Regions from separate parts of the Mesorhizobium shonense genome, predicted to be linked through region 4. Evidence: predicted binding sites of a transcription regulator. Region 4 holds the regulator's gene; each other region holds the start of a gene.
The links. Region 4 encodes PhoB, which activates phosphate uptake and scavenging genes when phosphate is short. Its sites were predicted from a motif close to TGTCATNNANCTGTCAT; they were not measured.

Region 1 (3,388 bases), on a different contig from region 4:
CATGGCATGCGCCGCGTCGCCGATCAGTGCCACCCCCTCCGGCATCGTCCAGCGCCTTTGCTCGACGGTGTGGATCGCAAAGGCGGTCCATGGCCCGGCCACGGCGACAAGCCTTGCCAGCGCCGCCGACGTGCCGCGCATGGAGCTGGCGAGAATGGCGGGGTCGGCATGGCCCGACCAGCCTTCGGCGATGCGCTCGCCCTTGGTGAAGGCGGCGAGGTTGAAGGCGCTGCCCTTGCTCACCGGATAGGCGACCATGTGGAAGCCCGGATGCAGGAAGGTGGTGACGCAGTCGGCGGCGCCGATCGCCGCAAACGCCTGGCCGGCAGCGCTTGTCGCCGCAACCATGGCGCGCCAGGCGAGCTCGCCGGAGAAGCGGCTTTTCCTGAAAGCGGGCTCCTTGCCGGCAAGCTGCGATCGAACCGACGACCAGACGCCGTCGGCGCCTACCAAAAGGCCGCCGGCCGCCTCCATGCTGCCGCCATCCCTTTGCGCCGTGACGACGATGTTTTGCGGTGCAACGGCAATGTCCGTCACCTGCGCGCCGGTGATGAGTTGGATTTCGGGGTGCTCTGCCACTCGCGTCGTCAGCGCGGCCTGCAGATCGGCGCGATGCGCGACCAGATAGGGTGCGCCCCAGCGGTTCTCGCCTGCCTGGCCCAGTGGCACCCGCGCCAGCTCGCGCAAGGTGGCGGCGTCCTTCAGCACCACCGCTTCCGGCCTGACGGCGCTCACCGCTAAGCGGTCGAGCACGCCGAGCCGGCGCAGGATGCGTGTCGCGTTGGGGGAAAGTTGGAGCCCGGCGCCTGCCGCTTCGAGCTGGCCGGCCTGCTCCAGCACCGTGGCGGCATAGCCGCGCCCGGCAAAGGCAAGGGCCGACGTCAGCCCGGCGATGCCAGCCCCGGCGATGACGACCTGCCGGGACCGTGCCTCATCCATGATCTAGCAGTCATCCATGATCTGCGGATCAGGCGGCCTGGTCGATATAGAGGCAGTCGGCCGGCTGCGTTTCCGTCGCCTTCAGTTTCGGCGAATAGCGATAGAGGGTCGAGCAATAGGGGCAGACCTTCTCATCGTCGTCGCCCATGTCGAGGAACACATGCGGATGGTCGAAAGGCGGGTTGGCGCCGGTGCACATGAATTCCTTGACGCCGATGTCGATTGCCGGATGACCCGCATCGTTCTGGAAATGGGGAATGGAACCGCCTGCCATCGTCGTCTCCTTCAAATCGGCCCGTTTGCATCTGGATCATAACCGGGCAGTTTGCAAGATCGATGAAATGAAACTGTCGCAAAAGGCTGGCAGAGGATAAGTTGAGCCGGTTAAGCGCATGACCCCGGGAATCGGAGCGATCCCCTGACCGATCATGCGTCACAAAAGCATGTTAGAGCGTCGCGTCCGGCGGTATATGGCGCTCAAAAGGGCGGTTGCGGGCAAGAGCAGGAAACCATGAGTGAACTGAGGCCGGTACAAAGCGAGTTCATCACCGTCGAGGCAGCAAGCCCGGACGGCGGCAATCCCGACCGTTTCGTCAATCGGGAGTTCTCCTGGCTGCAGTTCAACCGGCGCGTGCTGGAAGAATCGCTGAACGAGCGCCATCCGCTGCTCGAGCGCGTGCGCTTCCTGTCGATCTCGGCCGCCAATCTCGACGAATTCTTCATGGTCCGCGTCGCCGGCCTTGCCGGCCAGGTGCGCGAAGGCATTGCGCTGAAGAGCCCGGACGGCCGCACCCCCGAGCAGCAGCTCGAGCAATTGCTGCGCGAGGTCGAGCGCCTGCAGGAAGACCAGCAGAAGAGCCTGTCGACCTTGATGGAGCTGCTCAACAAGGAAGGCATCGAGAGCATAACCCGCGACGCGCTGACCAAGGACGAGAGGGCCTGGCTGGAAGAGCATTTCCAGGACCAGGTGTTTCCGGTGCTGACGCCGCTGTCGATCGACCCGGCGCACCCGTTCCCGTTCATTCCCAATCTCGGCTTCTCGATGGCGCTGCAACTGCGCCATCGCAAGAACGGCGAGGAGATGAGCGCGCTGCTGCGCCTGCCGGTGGCGCTGCGGCGCTTCATCCGTCTGCCCGACCGCAAGCACCATGTACGCTTCATCCCGCTGGAAGAAGCGGTCGGCCTCTATATCGGCAAGCTTTTCCCCGGATATGAGGTCAAGGGCTCGGGCACGTTCCGCATCATCCGCGACAGCGATATCGAGGTCGAGGAGGAGTCGGAAGATCTCGTGCGGCTGTTCGAGACGGCGCTGAAGCGCCGTCGCCGCGGGTCCGTGATCCGCATCGAATTCGACACGCTGATGCCGGCCGAGCTGCGCGACTTCGTCGCCGGCGAGCTCGGCGTCACGTCGAGCCGCATCAGCGTGCTTACCGGCCCTCTGGCGCTCAACCAGATCTCCGAGATCGTCGCCATCCCGCGCGACGACCTTAAATTCACGCCCTACAATCCGCGTTTCCCCGAGCGCATCCGCGAGCATGGCGGCGACTGCCTGGCCGCCATCCGCGAGAAGGACATCATCGTCCACCACCCTTACGAATCCTTCGACGTGGTGGTGCAGTTCCTGCGCCAGGCGGCCGCCGATCCGGAAGTCGTCGCCATCAAGCAGACGCTCTACCGCACCTCGAACGACAGCCCGATCGTGCGTGCATTGATTGACGCGGCCGAAGCCGGCAAGTCGGTCACGGCGCTGGTCGAGCTCAAGGCGCGCTTCGACGAGGAGGCCAACATCCGCTGGGCACGCGATCTCGAGCGCGCCGGCGTCCAGGTCGTCTTCGGCTTCCTGGAATTGAAGACACACGCCAAGATGTCGCTGATCGTGCGCCGCGAGGATGGAAGGCTGCGCAACTACGTCCATCTCGGCACCGGCAACTATCATCCCGTCACCGCCCGCATCTACACAGACCTGTCCTTCTTCACCACCGACCCGACGATCGCGCGCGACGTAGCGCAGATCTTCAACTTCATCACCGGCTATGCCGAACCGGCCGAGGAGATGCGCCTTGCCGTGTCGCCCTTCACGCTGCGCAACCGCATCCTGAGGCACATCTCCGAGGAGATCGCCTATGCGCGTGACGGCCGGCCGGCCCGCATCTGGATGAAGATGAATTCGCTCGTCGATCCCACCGTCATCGACGCGCTTTACGACGCGAGCCGCGCCGGCGTCGAGATCGACCTCGTCGTGCGCGGCATATGCTGCCTGAGGCCGCAGGTGCCGGGTCTTTCGGAGAACATCAGGGTGAAGTCGATCGTCGGCCGCTTTCTCGAGCACAGCCGCATCTACTGCTTCGGCAACGGCTACGGCCTGCCGTCCGACGAGGCGATCGTCTACATCTCCTCTGCCGACATGATGCCGCGCAATCTCGACCGCCGCGTCGAGACCCTGGTGCCG
Region 2 (3,388 bases), on a different contig from region 4:
GCGCCTCGACCTTATGGGTCGGATTGTAATAGCGGTAGGGTTCGTAGGGGCCGTGGTTCTGCAGGCTGACCGCGAACAGGAACACCGGCTGCTCGCTGGCATCGGCCTCGCGGATGATCTCGTCGGTCATCGCCGCGTCGGAGGCCAGCGGCCCACGCTTTTCCATCGGTGGCAGCGTCTCTTCCGAGCGGAAGTCGTTGAAGCCGAAATCGGCATAGACGGCGCCCCGGTTCCAGAACCAGTTGGTGCCCGGATGGATGGCGCGCGCCCGGTAGCCCTCACTCTTCAGGAAAGTCGCCAGCGATGGCGTCGGCGTGCGCACATATTGCTGGTAGGGGATCGAGCCCGCCGGCAGGAAGGCGTTGGAGAAGCCGGTCAGCGCCTCGAACTCGATATTGGCGGTCATGCCGCCGAATTCCGGCGAGAACATCGAGCCCGAGCGTAGCGCGCGCACCGTCGGGATCGGGTCCGGCTTGATGCTGACGCCGGGAAGCTCCGTCGGATCCCAGAAGGATTCGCTCATCACCACGACTATGTCAGGCTTCTGATCGGGCACCGAGGCTGCAACCTCGGGACGCGCGATCGCGTCCATCGTCTTTTCGGAATAGCCGGGCGGCGCAGAGACATGCGCCATCGGCACGTTGAGCGCGAAGGCGAGTGCGAAGCCGTTGGAAGCGTAGTTCTCCTTCTGGTCCCACATGATCGGGATGATCTGCAGCCTGTCGCGCGTCCACGAGAAGGTGGCGTAGTCCATGATCGAGACGAAGAAGGCGAGGAGCGGCACGGCCAGCGACAGCCGCGCCAGCCGTCCCTTGCGGCTGAGGATCGGCACGCGCCGGCGCCAGAGGCGCCAGCCATAGAAGAGCAGCGCCAGGCCGGCGACGATCGCCGCTGCAAGCAGCACGGCCGTCCAGGGCCGCTCGCGCACCAGAAGCGGCATCAGCGCCATGATCTGGCGCGCATAGAGGAAATCCGCCGGATAGAGCGGATCGCCGAGATAATGCGATTTCTGGTGGCCGACGAAGGCCAGCGCCAGCGTCAGTGGCGCCACGATCATCAGGCTCTGATGGCTGCGGCCGAGTATGGCATCCAGCCCGATCAGCACCAGCGCGAAGATGATGATCGTGGTCCAGCCCGGCTTGAAGGGCTGCAGGAAGAAGTCCACCGTGCCGAAGAAGTCTCCGCGCACGATCCATTCGATGGCGAACACCAGAAGCGCGGCGGTAAGCAGGGTTGAGAGCCCGTAGCGTAGGGTCGGCCAGGGCCGCCCCGGCAGGTAGCCGGTGGACGGATCGTCTTCCAAAAATTGCGGCGCGGGTTTGGCCGCGCCTTTCCTGATCCTTGCCACGTCGCTTCCCCGGCCCATGCTACGCGTCTTCCACACGCGTCACGCCACTGTCATCGAAATGTCACGCAAAGCTAGCGCCTGTGGCGGAAATAAGAAGAGCCAGCAAACGATTCGTGAGCGGTTTTCATCAGGTGTGATCGCCAAAAAGCCTTTCGGAACAGGGACTCGGACCGGTTTTTCCCGCCGAAATGGGCTCGGAACGGGGGCCTGCGGGCTTGACTTGGCTGTCCGCCTTGCGTCAGAGGCAGGGAAAACCAGCCTCTGGAGACCTTGAAAATGGCCGTCGCATTTACCTTTCCGGGACAGGGCAGCCAGTCCGTCGGCATGGGCAAGGACCTCGCCGACGCTTTCCCCGAGGCGCGCCGCGTCTTCGAGGAAGTCGACGCCGCGCTTGGCGAAAAGCTGTCGAAACTGATCTGGGAAGGGCCGGAAGAGACGCTGACGCTGACCGCCAACGCCCAGCCGGCGCTGATGGCGGTGTCGCTGGCCGCGCTGAGGGCGCTGGAATCGCGCGGCTTTTCGCTGAAGGACAAGGTGTCTTACGTCGCCGGCCATTCGCTCGGCGAATATTCAGCCCTTGCTGCGGCGGGCTTCGTTTCGGTCGCCGATGCCGCGCGGCTGCTGCGCATTCGCGGCAATGCCATGCAGGCGGCGGTGCCGGCGGGCGAGGGCGCCATGGCCGCCATCATCGGGCTCGAACAGGCCGATGTCGAAGCCGCCTGCGCGGAAGCGGGACAAGGCTCCGCCAAAGGAGCGGTTTGCCAGATCGCCAACGACAATGGCGGCGGCCAGCTGGTAATCTCCGGCGCCAGGGCGGCCGTCGAGCTGGCGGCGAAGCTTTGCACCGAAAAGGGCGCCAAGCGGGCGCTGATGCTGCAGGTTTCGGCACCTTTCCATTCAGCGATGATGATGCCTGCCGCGGACGTCATGCGCGACGCGCTGGCCGGCGTGGCGAAAGCCGCTCCCGTGGTTCCTATCGTCTCCAACGTCACCGTCACCCCCACCAGCGATCCGGACGAGATCGCCCGCCGCCTGGTCGAGCAGGTGGTCGCGCGCGTGCGCTGGCGCGAGACGGTGGAATGGTTCGGCCAGAACGGCATCGCGACCCTTTACGAAGTCGGCGCCGGCAAGGTGCTGTCGGGCCTGGCGCGCCGCATCAACCGCGACATCGCGACCGGCGCCATAGGCACCGCGGCGGAGGTCGAGACGGCGCTAGCGGCGCTTGGGTGAGGAAATTCGAACGACAGGTGCGGCATGTCCACATCGAAGACTGGCAGGAGCAAGGCCCAGCGCTTGCGCGATTTCGACGAGTTTGAGGACTATCGCCTCGCATCCGAGGTTGCGGAACGGATCCGGCTTGGCGAAGAAGAGGTCCTGAAAACCGAAGATTTCTGGCATGGTTTGGACGATTTGACGTATACGGAACGGCGTTCGCCTGCGGCGCATTCGGAAAAACGAGGTTGAAAAAATGTTCGAACTGAACGGCCGCAAGGCGCTCGTCACCGGCGCATCGGGAGGCATCGGCGAGGCGATCGCCAGGGTGCTGCACAGCCAGGGCGCGATCGTCGGCCTGCACGGCACCCGTGTGGAGAAGCTGGAAGCGCTCGCCGGCGATCTCGGCGATCGCGTAAAACTGTTCCCGGCGGACCTGACCAACCGCGACGCGGTCAAGGCGCTCGGCCAGAAGGCGGAGGCCGACCTCGAAGGCGTCGACATCCTGGTCAACAACGCCGGCATCACCAAGGACGGCCTGTTCGTGCGCATGTCGGATGCCGACTGGGACCAGGTGCTCGAGGTGAACCTCACCGCCGTCTTCCGGCTCACGCGCGAGCTCACCCATCCGATGATGCGCCGCCGCCACGGCCGCATCATCAACATCTCCTCCGTGGTCGGTGTCACCGGCAATCCCGGCCAGACCAATTACTGCGCCTCCAAGGCCGGCATGATCGGCTTTTCCAAGTCGCTGGCGCAGGAGATCGCCACCCGCAACATCACCGTCAACTGCGTCGCCCCGGGCTTCATCGAATCGGCCATGACCGA
Region 3 (3,388 bases), on a different contig from region 4:
TGAACTGTGTCGAGGCGAAGTAGGTCTCGTTGGAGGCGCCGGTGTCCTTCGGAATCTGGGTCAGCGGGATCAGATAGCCCGAGGTCGAATCCGGGTCGGCATAGCCGAGCTTCTTGCCCTTGGCCGACTTGATGTCGGTGATGCCGGAAGTCTTCAGCGCCAGGCCGATCGAATAGTAGCCGGTCGAGCCGTCGGTCTGCTTGGTGGTGAGGATCGGGGTGACGGCCTTCGGGTCCTTGAGATAGACGCTGGCGTAGCCGGACGCGCCGAGCTCGGCGAAGTCGAGCGTGCCGCCAAGCAGGCCCTGGATGACGCCGTCATAGTCGGCGGCCGGGAACAGCGACACCTTCTCGAAGCCGAATTCGGCCTTTAGATGGTCGGCAAGGCACTGGTAGTTGCGCAGACGATCGGTTTCGTTCTCGCCGCCGAGGATGCCGACGCGGAACTCCTTGATGTCGGCGGCGTGAGCGGCGCTTGCCGCCATGGCGAGCAACGATACGGCGCCAAAAACCATTTTCCTGAACATTTTGACCTCTCTCCTGTTTTGCCGGCTTCGCGCCGGCAGCGTTCTAATTTTGAATTCAGCCTTTGACGCGGGCGTGCGATCCGGGTTGCTCTTGCTAACGAGTTGCCGGGACCATTTCGGCCGGCGGTGGACTCAGTAGCCAGGGAAGGCTGGTTCGAGCGGGCCGGCGGATGCGGTGATCTTCGGCTTGACGGTGACGCTGGTCGACGTGATGGCCTCGGAGATCTCGACGCCATTGGCGTCGGCGCCATAGACCGTGCGGACGGCGTCCCGGTCGAGATCCTCCGGCGCGCCGTCGAACACGACCTTGCCGGCGGCCATGCCGATGATGCGGTTGCAGTAGGCGCGGGCGGTATCCAGCGTGTGCAGGTTGGTGACGACGGTGATGCCTTCGCGCAAATTGATGTCGCGCAGCGAATCCATCACCACCTTGGCGTTGAGCGGGTCGAGAGAGGCAATCGGTTCGTCTGCCAGAAGCACCTTCGGCTGCTGCATCATAGCGCGCGCGATCGCCACGCGCTGCTGCTGGCCGCCGGAAAGCGTGCCGGCCGGCTGCAGCGCGGTGCGGGCGATGTCGAGGCGCTCGAGCGCGGCCACCGCCTCGGCGCATTCGGTGCGCGAGAACATGCCGAGCAGGTTGGAGAACGTCGAACGGTGGTTGAGCCGGCCGAGCAGCACGTTGGTCAGCACGTCAAGGCGCGGCACCAGGTTGAACTGCTGGAAGATCATGGCGCAGTCGCGCTGCCAGCGGCGCAGCGGCGAGCCTTGCAGGCTGGAAACCTCGGCGCCGTCAAAGAAAATCGATCCCTGGCTGGGATCGATGAGACGGTTGATCATGCGCAGAAGCGTCGATTTGCCGGCGCCGGAGCGGCCGATGATGCCGACCATCTGGCCCTGCGGGATCGAGATGTTGATGTCGCTGACGGCAGTGTTCTTGCCAAATCGTCGGGTTACGCCGCGGATTTCCAGCGTGGCCGATGATGCTGACATGGCAAGACTCCGGTACGTCGCGGTTTCGAAGGTCCGTTAACCTTCGCTAGCGCAGCCCCATGAAGCTGGGGTGTCGGATTGATGTCAGTTTTGTTACGACCCACAGGCAGGAATCCTTGTTTATGCATGTCGTTGTCCAAAAACCGCCAGGCACTTTTGGGCGACATGCATCGGATTATCCAAGGACCAGCAATTCCTCGAAACGTTTCATGTCCTTGAAGCTGCAGAAGGCTGGCGGGCGCAATTCGATCACCGGGGCCTCGCGGTCGAGGAACGACAGGCAGTCGTCGAACAGGTGCTGCCAGGCGGACACACGTTCATCGGCAAGCCGGCGGATCTGGTAAGCGAAGGTGATGTGGAAGACGTAAGTGTCGTGGTCGGGGTGACGGTAGCCGAACGGCACCGACAGCGCGTCGCGCCAGGCTTTCAGGATCAGGCGGTCTTCCTCGGTGGCGCCGGCGACGGTCAGGCCGGTCGGCAGGACTTCGACGACCTTGATGTTGAATGCGCCGCGGTCCTCGAAGCCTTGGAGGCGCTCGAGATAGAGGCGAGTCATGTCGCCTATTCCGGTGTCGAACGGCACGTCCGACGGCCAGTAAGGAAGGCGGCGCCGGTATTCGATGATGCCCTGGAAAAGGGTCATATGCAGGCTGGAGATCGGCGTAAAGGCGAGGCGATCCGCGTCCGGCATGGCGAGCATCCGCTCACGCACCTCGATGATGGCGACTTCCGAAGGCGAGCCCTCAACGAGATGGCTGACGACCGTGTTGCCGGGTTCCGGCAGGAAGTTGCCAGATGCGTCGTAACGGGTGCCGAGATGCGCGGGCGGCGCCGGGTTCGTGCCTTCGAAAAATCCGGCGAGCGAGGGTCTAACAGTGGCGAGCATGGCGATCTCCTGGGGGAGATCGGCTCTTGTCCGAGTCATGTGTCAAGGACGTGAAACTCGGCGCATGTTCCGGGGGGCCTTGGTGGTAAAGCTGTAAAATGGAAGATTGACAACGTAAACGTGCAGAGGTTGTCAGCCTGGCTTTCCTGTAAGGTTCGCGAGGAACCACAAGATATAGAGCGGAGCTATGGCTGCTGCCAACAAAACAAAACCCAAAATTACCAATGTTATTGCCGAGACTTTGTCAGATTGTCCCCAGCGCGTAACTCCAAGTCTCACCATCCAAATTCCCAATGCGATTAACGCCAGTCCAATGAAAAGAGGTATTGCGAAAATAGGGCTCACACATGTGCTCCACCGCGCAAATTTGCGCGGATACTAATTCGACAAAAACATCACTGGCGTCAACCGTACTTCTCCAGAAACGCCTCCGCCTCCAGCTCGCGGAAATCATCGAGCGCGGCACGCAGCCTTGCATGGTCCCAGTCCCACCAGGCGAGCGCCTGGTAGCGCTCGGCGGTGCGGCGGTCGAAACGTTCGCGGATCGGTTTCGCCGGCACGCCGGCAACGATGGTGTAAGGCGCGACATCCTTCGATACCACGGCGCCCGCGCCGACCGCGGCGCCATCGCCGACGGTCACGCCGGGCAGGATGGTCGAGCCGTGGCCGAGCCAGGTGTCGTGGCCGATGGTGACCCGTCTGGCGCGGCGCTCTGCGAAGAACTCGCTCTCGTGCTCGGCATCGTCCCAGTAGTCCGAGGCGCGGTAGGTGAAGTGATGCAGTGTCGGCCGCCAGGTCGGGTGGTTGGTGGCGTTGATGCGCACGCTTGCCGCGATGTTGGAGAATTTTCGAATGGTCGTGCACCAGACGGCGCAGTCCTGCATCATGTAGGAATAATCGCCAAGCTCGCTTTCCGAGATGCGGCTGCGCTCGGCGATCTCGGTCCAGCGGCCGAGCTTGGAGTTCTCGACCTGCGCCGTCTCGTG
Region 4 (3,388 bases):
CGGCCTCGCCCTCAACCCCGAGGCGGCCGCGGTGGTGACGGTGGTGCTGTCGCTGAATTTCCTCTCCGTCGCCGTCATCGACTATGCCGGCCAGGTCATCGCCGAGGAGCAACGGCGTCTCGACACCCTCACCATGCCGCGCGACGAGCTGATCGGCGAATGCACGGCGATCGTCCGGCGCCGGCTGGAAGACCCCGATCTCGATGTCGCCAGCGTCGCGCGCATCGCCATGGGCATCCAGGGCATCACCGATTCCCATGCCCGCGCCATGCTGTGGTCGCCGATCACGCCTTTGACCGACATTCCCTTTGCCGACATCCTGGAAAAGGAGTTCGGCATTCCCGCCACCATGGAGAACGACTGCAACATGATGGCGGTGGCGCTGCAATGGCGCGACCCCGACCGCTATCGCGACAATTTCATCGCCATCCTGCTCTCGCACGGCATCGGCATGGGCCTGGTGCTGAAGGGCGAGCTGTTCACCGGCACCCATTCTTCCGGCGGTGAGTTCGGCCACATGATCCACCGCCCGGGCGGCGCGCTTTGCCGTTGCGGACGCCGCGGCTGCGTCGAGGCCTACGCCGGCAACTACGCCATCTGGCGCAGCGCCATGAAGATGAGCGAGGACGCCGAGCCGGTCGACGTCGGCGACGCCGACATGCGGGCTCTTGCCGCGAAGGCGCGTGAAAAAGACGGGCCGGAGCGCGAGGCCTATCGCCGGGCGGGCGAGGCGCTCGGCTTTGGGCTGGGCAGCCTGTTCGCGCTGATCGACCCGGCGCCGGTCGCCATGGTCGGCGTCAGCGCGGCGGCTTTCGACCTGATCGAGCCGGCGCTGCGGGAAGCCATCGCCCAGACCGCCGGCGGCCAGCACTCCAAATCGATCTCCTTCGACACCGAGCCGAACGAATTGCCGCTGATCCGCGAAGGCTGCGCCATGCGCGCGCTGAGCTTCGTCGACCAGGAGATTTTCGCGCCGGGCGCCCAAGCGCGAGCGGGGATGGGCAAGAACGTAGCCTGATCAGCCTTGAAGTGATCGTTGGGTTCCGTGTCCTGCCAGGCGCCGGAGATTAGCGAAAGCCCCGCAGCTTCGTCATTCCAGGGCGAAGCAGGAGCGAAGCTCCGTCGCGGAGACCCTGGAATCCATGCCGTTACCTCGGACGCAGGGCGCGGAGCAGAATTCTGCACCGCCGCGGCGCGTGGAAGTCACGGCATGGATCCTCGGGTCTTCGCCGCGTCGCTACGCTCCTTGCTCCGCCCGTGGATGACGAAGCAAAAGCGTCTCGGCTACTCCCCAGCGTGGATGTTGGAAGTGCATAACCTGTCAGAACATCGGTGCCTGAAACTTAATCCTCGCGGATCGCGTAGCCAGCCCCGCGTATCGTGCGGATGACGTCGGGCATGCGGCCGTTGTTGACCGCCTTGCGCAGGCGTCCGACATGCACGTCCACGGTGCGCTCGTCGATATAGATCGTCTCGCCCCAGACATTGTCGAGCAGCTGGCTGCGCGAGAACACGCGGCCGGGATGCCGCATCATGAATTCGAGCAGCCGGAACTCGGTTGGGCCGAGCCTGATCTCGCTCTTCTTGCGGTAGACGCGGTGCGATTCACGGTCGAGCACGATGTCGCCGACCTTGAGCACGCTGGACAGCACCTCCGGCTTGGCACGGCGCAACAGCGCCTTGACCCTGGCCATGAATTCCGGCGTCGAGAACGGCTTGACCAGGTAGTCGTCGGCCCCCGTCGAGAGGCCGCGCACCCTGTCGCTTTCCTCGCCGCGCGCGGTCAGCATGATGATCGGCAGCCGTTCGGTCTCCGGCCGCATCCTGAGGCGCCGGCAAAGCTCGATGCCGGAAACCGCCGGCACCATCCAGTCGAGCACCAGAAGGTCGGGCACGTTCTCCTGCAGGCGGATCTCGGCCTCGTCGCCGCGGGTCACCACCTCGACCTGATAACCCTCGGATTCGAGATTGTAGCGGAGCAGCACCCCCAGCGGCTCCTCGTCCTCCACCACCATGATGCGTGGGGCGATCATTTGTCAGGCACCTTTGCTCAGGCCGCCGGCGCCGACATCGCCGTCTCGTCCTGCTTCGGACGATTCGCGGGCAATTGGGTGCCGGTCAGCACGTAATAGGCATTCTCGGCGATGTTGGTGACATGGTCGCCGATGCGCTCCAGATTCTTGGCGCAGAACAGGAGATGCGTACAGGCCGTGATGTTGCGCGGATCCTCCATCATGTAGGTCAAAAGCTCGCGGAAGACGGAGGTGTATTTGACGTCGACGCGCTCGTCGTCGTTCCGGAGCTTGGCAAGCGCCGTGGCGTCGCCCGCGGTGTACTCCTCGATCACGCCCTGGACCTGGATCAGCACCAGCTGCGCCATCGAGTCGATGGAATGCGACAGGTCGCGCGGCGCCGCGCTGACGCCGACCGAGCCGACCCGCTTGGCGATGTTCTTGGCGAGATCGCCGATGCGCTCGAGGTCGCCGGCCATGCGGATCGCGCCGACCACGCTGCGCAGGTCGTCGGCCATCGGCTGGCGCTTGGCGATCAGCGTGATGGCGCGGTCGTCGAGCTCGCGCTGGCGCGCGTCCATGATGGCGTCGTCGGAGACGACGCGCTGCGCCAAAGCATTGTCGGAATTGAGCAGAGCCTTGGTCGAGGCGCCGACCATCGAGCCGGCAAGATCGCCCATGTCACGGATGAGCCGGCTGATCTGCCCGAGATCCTCGTCGAAGGAAGCGACCGTATGGGCCATGATTTATGTCCTCGTATGAACTCAGCCGAAGCGGCCGGTGATGTAGTCCTGCGTGCGCTTCTCGCGGGGCGAGGTGAAGATCTTCTCGGTCCGGTCGAACTCGACCAGCTCGCCCAAATACATGAACGCCGTCTGCCGCGACACGCGCGCCGCCTGCTGCATGTTGTGGGTGACGATCACGATCGTGTAGTCGGCCTGCAGTTCGTCGATCAGTTCCTCGATCTTGGCGGTCGACAAAGGATCGAGCGCCGAGGCCGGCTCGTCGAGCAGGATGACCTCCGGCTTCACCGCCACCGTGCGGGCGATGCAGAGCCGCTGCTGCTGGCCGCCGGAAAGGCTCTGGCCGCTGGCGTTGAGCTTGTCCTTGACCTCGTTCCACAGCGCCGCGCGCTTCAGCGCCTGCTCGACGCGGTTGTCCATCTCGGCCTTGCTGATCTTCTCATACAGCCTGACGCCGAAGGCGATGTTCTCGTAGATCGACATCGGGAACGGCGTCGGCTTCTGGAACACCATGCCGATCTTGGTCCTGAGCAGGTTGAGGTCCTGCGAACGGTCGAGGATGTTCTTGCCGTCGAGCAGCACCTGGCCCTCGGCGCTCTGCTTCGGATAGAGCTCGTAGATGCGGTTCAGCAC

Region 1: a site for PhoB is predicted at 1,277-1,293, ahead of ABID26_RS33030 (RNA degradosome polyphosphate kinase). Genes of this name have one in related genera too.
Region 2: a site for PhoB is predicted at 1,397-1,413, ahead of ABID26_RS01960 (LTA synthase family protein). Genes of this name have one in related genera too.
Region 3: a site for PhoB is predicted at 1,598-1,614, ahead of phnC (phosphonate ABC transporter ATP-binding protein). Genes of this name have one in related genera too.

The regions. Positions count from the first base shown of each region.
Region 1 covers NZ_JBEPLM010000021.1:85,953-89,340, reverse strand. The annotation lists gene ABID26_RS33040 (FAD-dependent monooxygenase) at 1-939, opposite strand, end outside; gene ABID26_RS33035 (zinc-finger domain-containing protein) at 968-1,213, opposite strand; gene ABID26_RS33030 (RNA degradosome polyphosphate kinase) at 1,451-3,388, shown strand, end outside.
Region 2 covers NZ_JBEPLM010000001.1:340,975-344,362, reverse strand. The annotation lists gene ABID26_RS01960 (LTA synthase family protein) at 1-1,366, opposite strand, end outside; gene fabD (ACP S-malonyltransferase) at 1,625-2,578, shown strand; gene ABID26_RS01950 (hypothetical protein) at 2,603-2,812, shown strand; gene fabG (3-oxoacyl-[acyl-carrier-protein] reductase) at 2,817-3,388, shown strand, end outside.
Region 3 covers NZ_JBEPLM010000010.1:176,249-179,636, reverse strand. The annotation lists gene phnD (phosphonate ABC transporter substrate-binding protein) at 1-526, opposite strand, end outside; gene phnC (phosphonate ABC transporter ATP-binding protein) at 659-1,516, opposite strand; gene ABID26_RS24335 (DUF1868 domain-containing protein) at 1,692-2,402, opposite strand; gene ABID26_RS24330 (DapH/DapD/GlmU-related protein) at 2,807-3,388, opposite strand, start outside.
Region 4 covers NZ_JBEPLM010000012.1:236,964-240,351, forward strand. The annotation lists gene ABID26_RS27135 (ROK family transcriptional regulator) at 1-1,018, shown strand, start outside; gene phoB (phosphate regulon transcriptional regulator PhoB) at 1,344-2,033, opposite strand; gene phoU (phosphate signaling complex protein PhoU) at 2,051-2,758, opposite strand; gene pstB (phosphate ABC transporter ATP-binding protein PstB) at 2,777-3,388, opposite strand, start outside.